Regions from separate parts of the Komagataeibacter saccharivorans genome, predicted to be linked through region 2. Evidence: riboswitches for the same ligand, from Rfam matches in the RefSeq annotation. Region 2 holds a riboswitch; the other holds the start of a gene.
The links. A riboswitch is a leader RNA that binds a small molecule or an ion and turns the genes downstream of it on or off. The one in region 2 is predicted to bind S-adenosylmethionine.
Positions count from the first base shown of each region.

Region 1: another riboswitch for S-adenosylmethionine. It lies ahead of metZ (O-succinylhomoserine sulfhydrylase); the one in region 2 lies ahead of KSAC_RS04775 (homoserine O-succinyltransferase).

Region 1 is NZ_CP036404.1:1,770,423-1,774,633, reverse strand. Features, by position in the region: gene folE (GTP cyclohydrolase I FolE) at 1-335, opposite strand, end outside; gene apaG (Co2+/Mg2+ efflux protein ApaG) at 396-806, opposite strand; gene metZ (O-succinylhomoserine sulfhydrylase) at 893-2,095, opposite strand; SAM riboswitch at 2,225-2,305, opposite strand; tRNA gene KSAC_RS08050 (tRNA-Gly) at 2,422-2,495, shown strand; gene KSAC_RS08045 (hypothetical protein) at 2,531-3,013, opposite strand; gene KSAC_RS08040 (PqiC family protein) at 3,120-3,797, opposite strand; gene KSAC_RS08035 (MlaD family protein) at 3,794-4,211, opposite strand, start outside.
Region 2 is NZ_CP036404.1:1,052,291-1,056,501, forward strand. Features, by position in the region: gene KSAC_RS04765 (glycosyltransferase family 4 protein) at 1-245, opposite strand, end outside; gene KSAC_RS04770 (hypothetical protein) at 306-1,481, opposite strand; gene KSAC_RS04775 (homoserine O-succinyltransferase) at 1,637-2,584, opposite strand; SAM-I-IV-variant riboswitch at 2,626-2,733, opposite strand; gene KSAC_RS04780 (putative bifunctional diguanylate cyclase/phosphodiesterase) at 2,892-4,211, opposite strand, start outside.

The DNA.
Region 1 (4,211 bases), 720 kb from region 2:
GCCAGCTTGGAAATCCCGACAACGCGCTTGCGCGGCAGATAGGCCACATGCGCCACGCCGATGATCGGCACCATATGATGTTCGCAATGGCTTTCCACGCGGATATCGCGCAGCAGGACCATTTCGTCATAATCCTCCACTTCGGAAAAGGTCCGGCGCAGCAGGTCGACGGGGTCTTCGGCATAACCGCAGAAGAATTCGTCATATGATTTTATGACCCGCTCGGGTGTATCATGCAGGCCTTCGCGGTCGGGGTCTTCACCAGCCCAGCGCAGCAGGGTGCGTACGGCTTCTTCTGCATCCGTGCGGGAGGGGCGGGAATCGATGGCGTTCATTATGTGGGTTCTTGTTGCATGGGCGCGTCCCTTGGGAATGCGCGGCAGAGGGGGAATTTGCTAGTGCAGGATGGTCGGGTGGTGCGGGCTGTCCAGACTGAACACGGGTATGGTGACATCGAAATGCTGCCGGCTGGCCGGGCAGATCATGTGGTAAGTGCCCCCCATGAAGCCCGTGGGCGTTTCAAGGGCAGCACCTGACATGTATTCGAAACTGGCGCTGGCGTCGATAAGCGGCTGTTCGCCTACCACGCCATCACCATCCACCCGCTCGATCCGGCCCTGTCCATCCACGATGCGCCAGCTTCGCCGCAGGAGCTGGACCGTTTCCGTACCCTGATTTTCGATACGGATGCGGTAGGCCCAGACATAGCGGTGTTCATCGGGTTCCGACTGGTCATCAAGCCAGAAGGTCTGGACCACCACGCGCACATTGTCGGTCGTCGCCTCGAAACAGGGGGCGTTGTCCATTGTCTCGCCCAGCGGGGACTCCGCTCCTTCCCCACCGGGGGGAGGGAAAGGCCTGTTCTTGCTCATGGAGGGGAACTCCTCGGGGGTTAGCGGTTTGCCAGCGCCGCAATGCCGCGCTTGAGGTCGTCAATCAGGTCGTCGGCATCTTCCAGCCCGACGGAAAAGCGGATCGCGCCATCGGTAATGCCAAGGCGGGCACGTTCTTCGGGGGCCAGCTTCATATGTGTGGTCGTGGCCGGGTGCGTGACAAGGGAGCGCGCATCGCCAAGGTTGTTGGAAATCGAGATGACGCGCAGGGCGTTCATGAAGGCGAAGGCTTCTTCCTTGCCGCCTTCGACCTCGAACGCGACCAGCGTGGAACCGGCGGACATCTGCTTTTGCGCCAGTTCATACTGCGGGTGATCCTTGCGGCCCGGATAGAACACGCGCGCGATGCCCGGTGCGTCCGCCAGGAAGTCGGCCACCTTTGCCGCATTCTGCGTCATGGCGTTTACGCGCAGGGCAAGTGTCTCGATGCTCTTGAGCATGACCCACGCGTTGAAGGGGGACAGGCTGTTGCCGGTATTGCGGGTGAAGGGGCGCAGCACCTCGTCAATCCACTTGGCATTACCCAGAACCGCGCCACCCAGCACGCGGCCCTGACCGTCGATATGCTTGGTGCATGAATACACGACCACGTCCGCACCCAGTTCCAGCGGCTTCTGGTACAGCGGGGTGGCGAAAACGTTATCCACCACCACGATGGCGCCCGCCTTGTGGGCGAGATCGCAGATCATGCGGATATCAAGCACATCCAGCATCGGGTTGGACGGGCTTTCCAGCAGCACGGCGCTGGTGGGTCTGGACAGCGCATCCTTCCATGCGGCCAGATCGCCGCCATCGACAAACACCGTCTCCACACCGTAGCGGGGCAGCAGTTCGGCTACGATCCAGTGGCACGAACCGAACAGGGCGCGCGATGCGACGACCCGGTCACCGGCACGCACCTGCGCCAGTAGCGCGGAGGAGACGGCCCCCATGCCCGTGGCGGTCAGCACACAGGATTCCGCGCCTTCAAGGTCGCACAGGCGGCGTTCAAGGTTGGATACGGTCGGGTTGCCGAAACGCGAATACTGGTAATGCGAGACATCGCCGGTAAATGTGCCTTCCGCCTGTTCGGCGTTGTCGTACACAAAGCCGGAGGTCAGGAACATCGCCTCGCTGGTTTCACCGTAGGGGGTGCGCTCAAGGCCCGCATTGATCAGGCGCGTTGCCGGGCGGAGGGTTCTGGGATCAGGCTGGTCAGTCATGACGGATGTGAATTCCTGCAAACAGGGTGGTCTGGATATGCGGACCACGACCCGTGCGCACGGGTCATGTGCGCCAAGTCAGGCCCGCAAGGGCGGTTCACGACCGTGGAAACCATGATACCCGCGCCCTGCCGACGGGATCAGGCCTCTTTAGCGCGTATGTTTTACCTCGCCGCAAGCCGGCCATATCAAATCACGAGGGCCCGGCACATGGCGCGCCGGACATTGATGCTTATTGCGGATCAGGGCCGGGTGCGTCAACTGCTGCCCGTGCTGCATGGGGGTGATTGCATCTGGCATGCTTGTGCAGTATAGAAAGCCCGCATGCGGGTGTAGTTCAATGGTAGAACGGCAGCTTCCCAAGCTGCATACGAGGGTTCGATTCCCTTCACCCGCTCCATTTTCCCTGAAAAACCCGGCGATCCTCATGCACCCTTACGGGGCTGTGGTGGCCTGCGTGTCCGTATAGGTCGTGCCATTCCAGACCCAGCGGTCCGTACCATCGACCAGCAGGTCGTGCATGCCGTCATGGGTCTGGGGCGTTATGACGACCGGCCCGCTTACGGAATCCAGCACCCGTGTCCAGTTGCGCCGGGCATCGGGCAGGTAAACCGATGTGGAACAGCCCGCCGATCCGCACAGGCTGACGGATTGCACCTGCACGAACAGCGCCGTGCGCGACGGGTCATCGGACAGTTGTCCCGATCCGGTCAGCAGCACCGGGCGTTCGCCATGTGTGGTGGCGGTATGCAGGTCTTCCACCATCAGCCTGCGGGCCTGACGGTCCAGTTCCGTGCCGGGATGCTGCGCCAGGATGACAGGCGCGCCAGCCGCCCGCGCCATGCCCGGGGTTGCCGCCAGCAGCATGGATGCGACAAGCCCGCCTGCAAGCGGTGAAATGGAAAAGGCACGCGGCATGGGGGAAACCCTCCCTTGGTTACATAAGGTTATGCACCCAATGCCCCGTGCGGGGGAAGGTTTCAGCCGTGTTCGGGGCACGAAAACCGTCCCCGTTGCCGATGGATCAGTGTCGGCCGTGCTGATGTCCGGCGGGGGTGGAGGCTTCCCCGGTGGGCCAGCTCGCCTCGATCCGGTTGCTCAGTTCGTTGAGCAGGTTTTCCGTCACCCCGGCGATATTGGCGTTCCCGCTGGTATTGCCGTCCGTGACGATGACGGTGCGGTTGCGCAGGATGTTGGCGCGCGAATCCTCCGGAATGATAGCCCAGTCCGCATTGAGCGCGGATTTGCCATCCCGGCTGACATCAAGGCGGCTGATATTGAGCTGAAGCCGCCATGTGGGGCGGTCCGGCTGCGGCTGGTCGGTTACGAACATGTCCGGCCATTTCTGGGCAAGGCGGGCGGTAATCAGGTCTGTCGCGCCCACCGACAGTCGGCTGGCCCACCGGCCCAGCCCGCTACGCACGATTTCATGCCCGTCGCGGACCATGATGTCCTGACTGTCCAGATAATCCGGCAGGCGGGCGCGCTCGACCTCGATGACCGGGGTTGCGCCGGTAATCGGCTGACTGGTCGTGGTGGGAGACAGCGCCCCGGTTGCGATGGCGGGCGCCCCCAGCGTGTAGAAGCGCACCGGCGCCGAAGAACAGGCCGACAGCATGAGGGCCGAAAGCAGCAGGCCGCCACCCGCCCGCAGGGCCGGATGCAGACGGGAAGGGGAGACAGCGGGCTGGCGCGATTTCATTGGTTGCGTCCCATAAGCAGAAGTTGCGGATTACTTTCGACTTCATTGGCGAATCCGCGCAGCCCGTAACCGGCTTCCATGATGTCGCGCATCGTAGCGTCAAGATTGAGCCTGTCACGCGATTGCGGGTCGGTCAGGGCGCGCAGGCTGGCAAGGGCTTCACGCGCCTGTGTCATGGTGTGGTGCGTATTGTCGATCAGGGCCTCCAGCTCCGCATGGCGGGCGGCGAACTGGTGATCATTGGCGGTTATCAGCCTGTCCATCGCATTGATGGTGCGGGCTGACTGGTTCTGTATGTCGGCCATGGCGGCGCGGATGCTGCGCACCGCGTCCTCGCTATGGGTGGATGTGGTGCGGATGCTGGCGATCATGCCCGGCAGGTCGCGGTTTATGTCCGCCGCCAGCCTGCGGATG
Region 2 (4,211 bases):
GGCCTTACGCGCCGGACCCAGCGGTCAAGTGCATGCAGGATCCGGGGGGCAGAAGCCGTATCCGCCGCCAGCACGTCGCCTATTATGCCAGCGCTGTTCATTGCGGGCACGGCACGGCCATTGCGCCGTATCAGGGCGGCAACATGCACGTCATGCCCCCGCCCCCGGCACACATCCACAATGGCCGGAATGGGCAAGGCCGCGCCACCCCCTTCAAACGTATTGATTATGTAAGCAATGCGCATATTTCTCTCGACTGCCCCTTTCAGGCTGGAGAAGAACATACCGCATTACCCGCCCGCCCATCAGGCGGCGGGGGATTTATCCTGTGACAAAAAGTAAACGATTTCACGGGCCGCGCGCTGGGCAGCAGTTTCGGGGGGCTGAGTATGGAATGTGGCCTGAAAGGCTGCTTCCTGCCGCTGCGCATATACGCGCTGCTGTTCCTGGGCCACCGCCAGCGCATGCGGCAGGTCAGCCACCCGGTCGATCACCTGCCCCATGTTCCAGTGGGCATAGTTGGGATTGCCCTGCCACCGTGCGCCATGGCTGTTGAGCAGGATGCACGGGCGCGGCTGACAGATCCATTCGTAGATCTGGCTGCTGGCATCGCCCAGATAGATGTCCGCCGCAAGCGTGTAGGACATGTCCACTGAATACGGACTGCCGGTATCGATACGGATATGGGGCAGGTTGCGTAAATGCGGGGGGATCAGCCTGCGCAGGCGCATGCGGCGGTGTTCGACCGAAATATGCATCTTCCTGCGAAACAGCATGACATGCGGAGCGAAGATCAGGTTGTATTTATCCTGTCCCGCAAACCATTCCAGCACCTCCATCCCCATATCCCACCACGAGGACAGGACGGGATCGAAATGCGGATTGTATAAAACGGTGGGCCGGTCGTTATCAAAAAAGCGCCTGCGCGTCGCCATATCCACGGTATCGAATTTGGGATACCCCACCACCGCATGATGACCATGGCGGATCAGCCGTTTTTCCAGCATCCGGTCACGTGTCTTGGTACCGGGCAACAGGACCAGATCGAAAAACCGCGTCACGTCCCGAAAGCCGATCGAACGGTCGCCAGCCCCATGGGGAAAATAGATCAGTCTGGTATCCAGCCGGAAATGGCTTTTCAGCAGGGCCGATGTCGTCTCCGGCACCACCAGTGCGTCAAAGCCTGCAAACAGGTCCACATTCTCCCGCAGATTGGCAATCCGGCGGAAGGGCACGACAGCACGGGCGACCACATTGATCGCCTTGGACAACCGGCTTATGTCAATGCGGACATACTTGATGCGGTCCGAACACGCCCCTATTGTCCGGCGTGCGTGAGCTTCCTGCTCGATTGAGGAGGTAATGACCGTTACATCCTGCCCCAGGCGGACAAGCTCGGAAACTATCGGGGCGGTATGGGAAACCTGATGGGTGCAGTCATGATTGAACAGGAACCCGATCCTGAGATTACGTAACGTCATGCCCGGACTTGTGACGTAATTTTACAAAAAAGAACAGGTATGAATCACCTGTCCCGTGCCCGTCACGCTCCCTTTTCTTTCGGAAAATACCATCCGCCGCATGGCATGAAGGGAGCAGCCATCCCTGCCCCCACGGCGTTTTTACTGCCCCCCTTTTATGCAGGCACCTTATCGCGCACGACTGCATCCCGACCGATCGCTGATATGTCAAAGGGCGTGGTCTGGTAAATCTGGTTGATCCAGTTACCCGCCAGCAGATGGGCATGACCACGCCAGCGGTTTATGGGGCGCAGTTCGGGATCGTTGCCGGGGAAGTAATTATACGGCACGGAAACGTCGAGACCCGCCGCCCGATCCCGGAAATATTCATCCGCCAGTGAGGTGGAATCATATTCAAGATGATTGAACATATGCAGCGCATGATGATCCGGGTCATCAAGCAGGCAAAGACCCGTATCCGCACTTTCTGCCAGTATGGTCATGCCACTGTGGGCCGGAATATCGGCCCGCCTTACCTCGGTCCAGCGGGAGACGGGAATGGACAGGTCATCGGCAAACCCGACCAGATAGGGTGAGGATGGAACAAGAATGCGGTGGTCATAGACACCGAACGCCTTTTCCGCCAGCGCATGCTTGGGCATGCCATGGAAATGATGCACCGCCGCCTGCGCAGCCCAGCAGATATTGAAACATCGGTGCACATGGGTCTGGGTCCAGTCAAATATCCGCCGCAGTTCGTCCCAGTATTTCACCTGATGAAAAGGCAGCCGCTCAACCGGCGCACCTGTTATGATGAAGCCGTCAAACCGTTCATCACGCACATCTTCCCATGCCCGATAAAACGATGTCATGTGATCGGCTGGCGTATTGCGCGGCACATGGCTGTTGATGCGTACCAGCGTCAGTTCCACCTGTAACGGCGTCGCCCCGACCAGACGGGCAATCTGCGTCTCGGTACAGATCTTGTTGGGCATGAGGTTCAGCAGGCCGATACGCAGCGGGCGGATATCCTGACGCGTGGCGTCGGTCTCACCCAGTACCATAACGCCCTCAGCCTCTAGCGTGCTGCGGGCGGGAAGATCATCCGGAATTCTGATAGGCATTGCGACGTCGTTCCTCCATTCAGGCAGGGACGACATGGTGGCTTGCTCCGTTTGGTTGCCGGTTCGGCCACATCCTCCCTTTCAGGAGCGCCACCTTGCCCGGAACGGCAGGTTGGCGTTGGGCGTCGCCCCAACTCTTGATGCAGGTGCGATGCTAGGCATTTTCCGCCCCGACGGCAAGCCTTTATGGCGGGACGGAGAACTGCTCCCCTCCTCCCGTAAAAAAACGGCGGTGCCTATATGTCCCCTGCCCTTACCCGCAGGACGTTACATGACAAGGGCACGAAGTCTGGCCTCCCCCCTTACATCACACCATTTCGGCTGCGCACTGGATATGCTGGCGGATGCTGTCAGCAGGCTGCGGCCTGCCAAGCAGGAAGCCCTGCACCTGATTGCAGCCAAGCGCATTAAGCTGCGCCCACTGGTCCTGCGTTTCCACGCCTTCCGCCGTGATCGGAATATCCATGCCATGCGCCAGGTTGATAATGGCCTGTATAATACTGGATGCCCCCTTTTCCGGCAGTTCACGCACAAAGGAGCGGTCAATCTTGATTTTCTGGAACCGGAAGGAACGCAGATAACCCAGCGAGGAATACCCCGTGCCAAAATCATCCAGTACGATGCCACACCCCATCTCACCCAGCTTTTGCAGGATATCACGATTGGTCGCGCTATTCTGGACGAAGATGTTTTCCGTAATCTCGATCTCAAGACGTGCCGGCTCAAGGCCAGCCTGCTGCAACGCGCTTTCAACTATATCCACAAATCGCGGATTACGAAGCTGTATTGGCGAAACATTGACCGCCACCTTCAGGTGTTCCGGCCATGTCGCGGCCTCCCTGCACGCAGCCCGCAGGACCCATTCCCCCAGATCGTGTATCAGGCCGTTTTCCTCAGCCAGACCGATAAACTGGTCCGGGGGTATCATCCCCTGCACGGGATGCTGCCACCGCGTCAGGGCCTCACATGCACAGATCCGGTTCCCCGGCATTGTGTACAGCGGCTGGAAATGAAGGGTCAGTTCGTCATTCGCAATGGCGGCACGCAGTTCGTTACCCAGACGGGCACGGGTCTGGATCTCATCGCGCAGTTCCGCATCGAATAACTGGAAACCATTGCGCCCCAACGATTTGGCGCGATAAAGTGCTATATCTGCATATTGCAGCAATGTTTCTGATGAATCCGCGTCAAACGGATACAGCGCCGCTCCAATACTTGCGCCAATAACGATATGATGGCCGTCAATAATATAAGGCCGCCCCACGGTTTCGACGATTTCGCGCGCCCGACCCTTCAGTTCAGCCTGCGTGGGGACAGCGGGCCAGATAATGGCGAATTCGTCCCCGCCCAGACGGGCGACAAGATCTTCTTCCCGACTGCATGCCCGCAGGCGAGCCGCGACAAGTCGCAACAACGCATCACCCGTCGCATGCCCATACACGTCATTGACCGTCTTGAAGTAATCAAGATCGATACATAGCAATGTTGCATTCAGCCCTTTGCGGCAACCCGCATTCAGACGTGAACTGAACAGGGCACGATTGGCCAGACCGGTCAGCGGGTCGTAATGCGCGAACTGTTCCACCTGATGCTGGGCATTACGCTGTTCCGTCACATCATCCGCAAC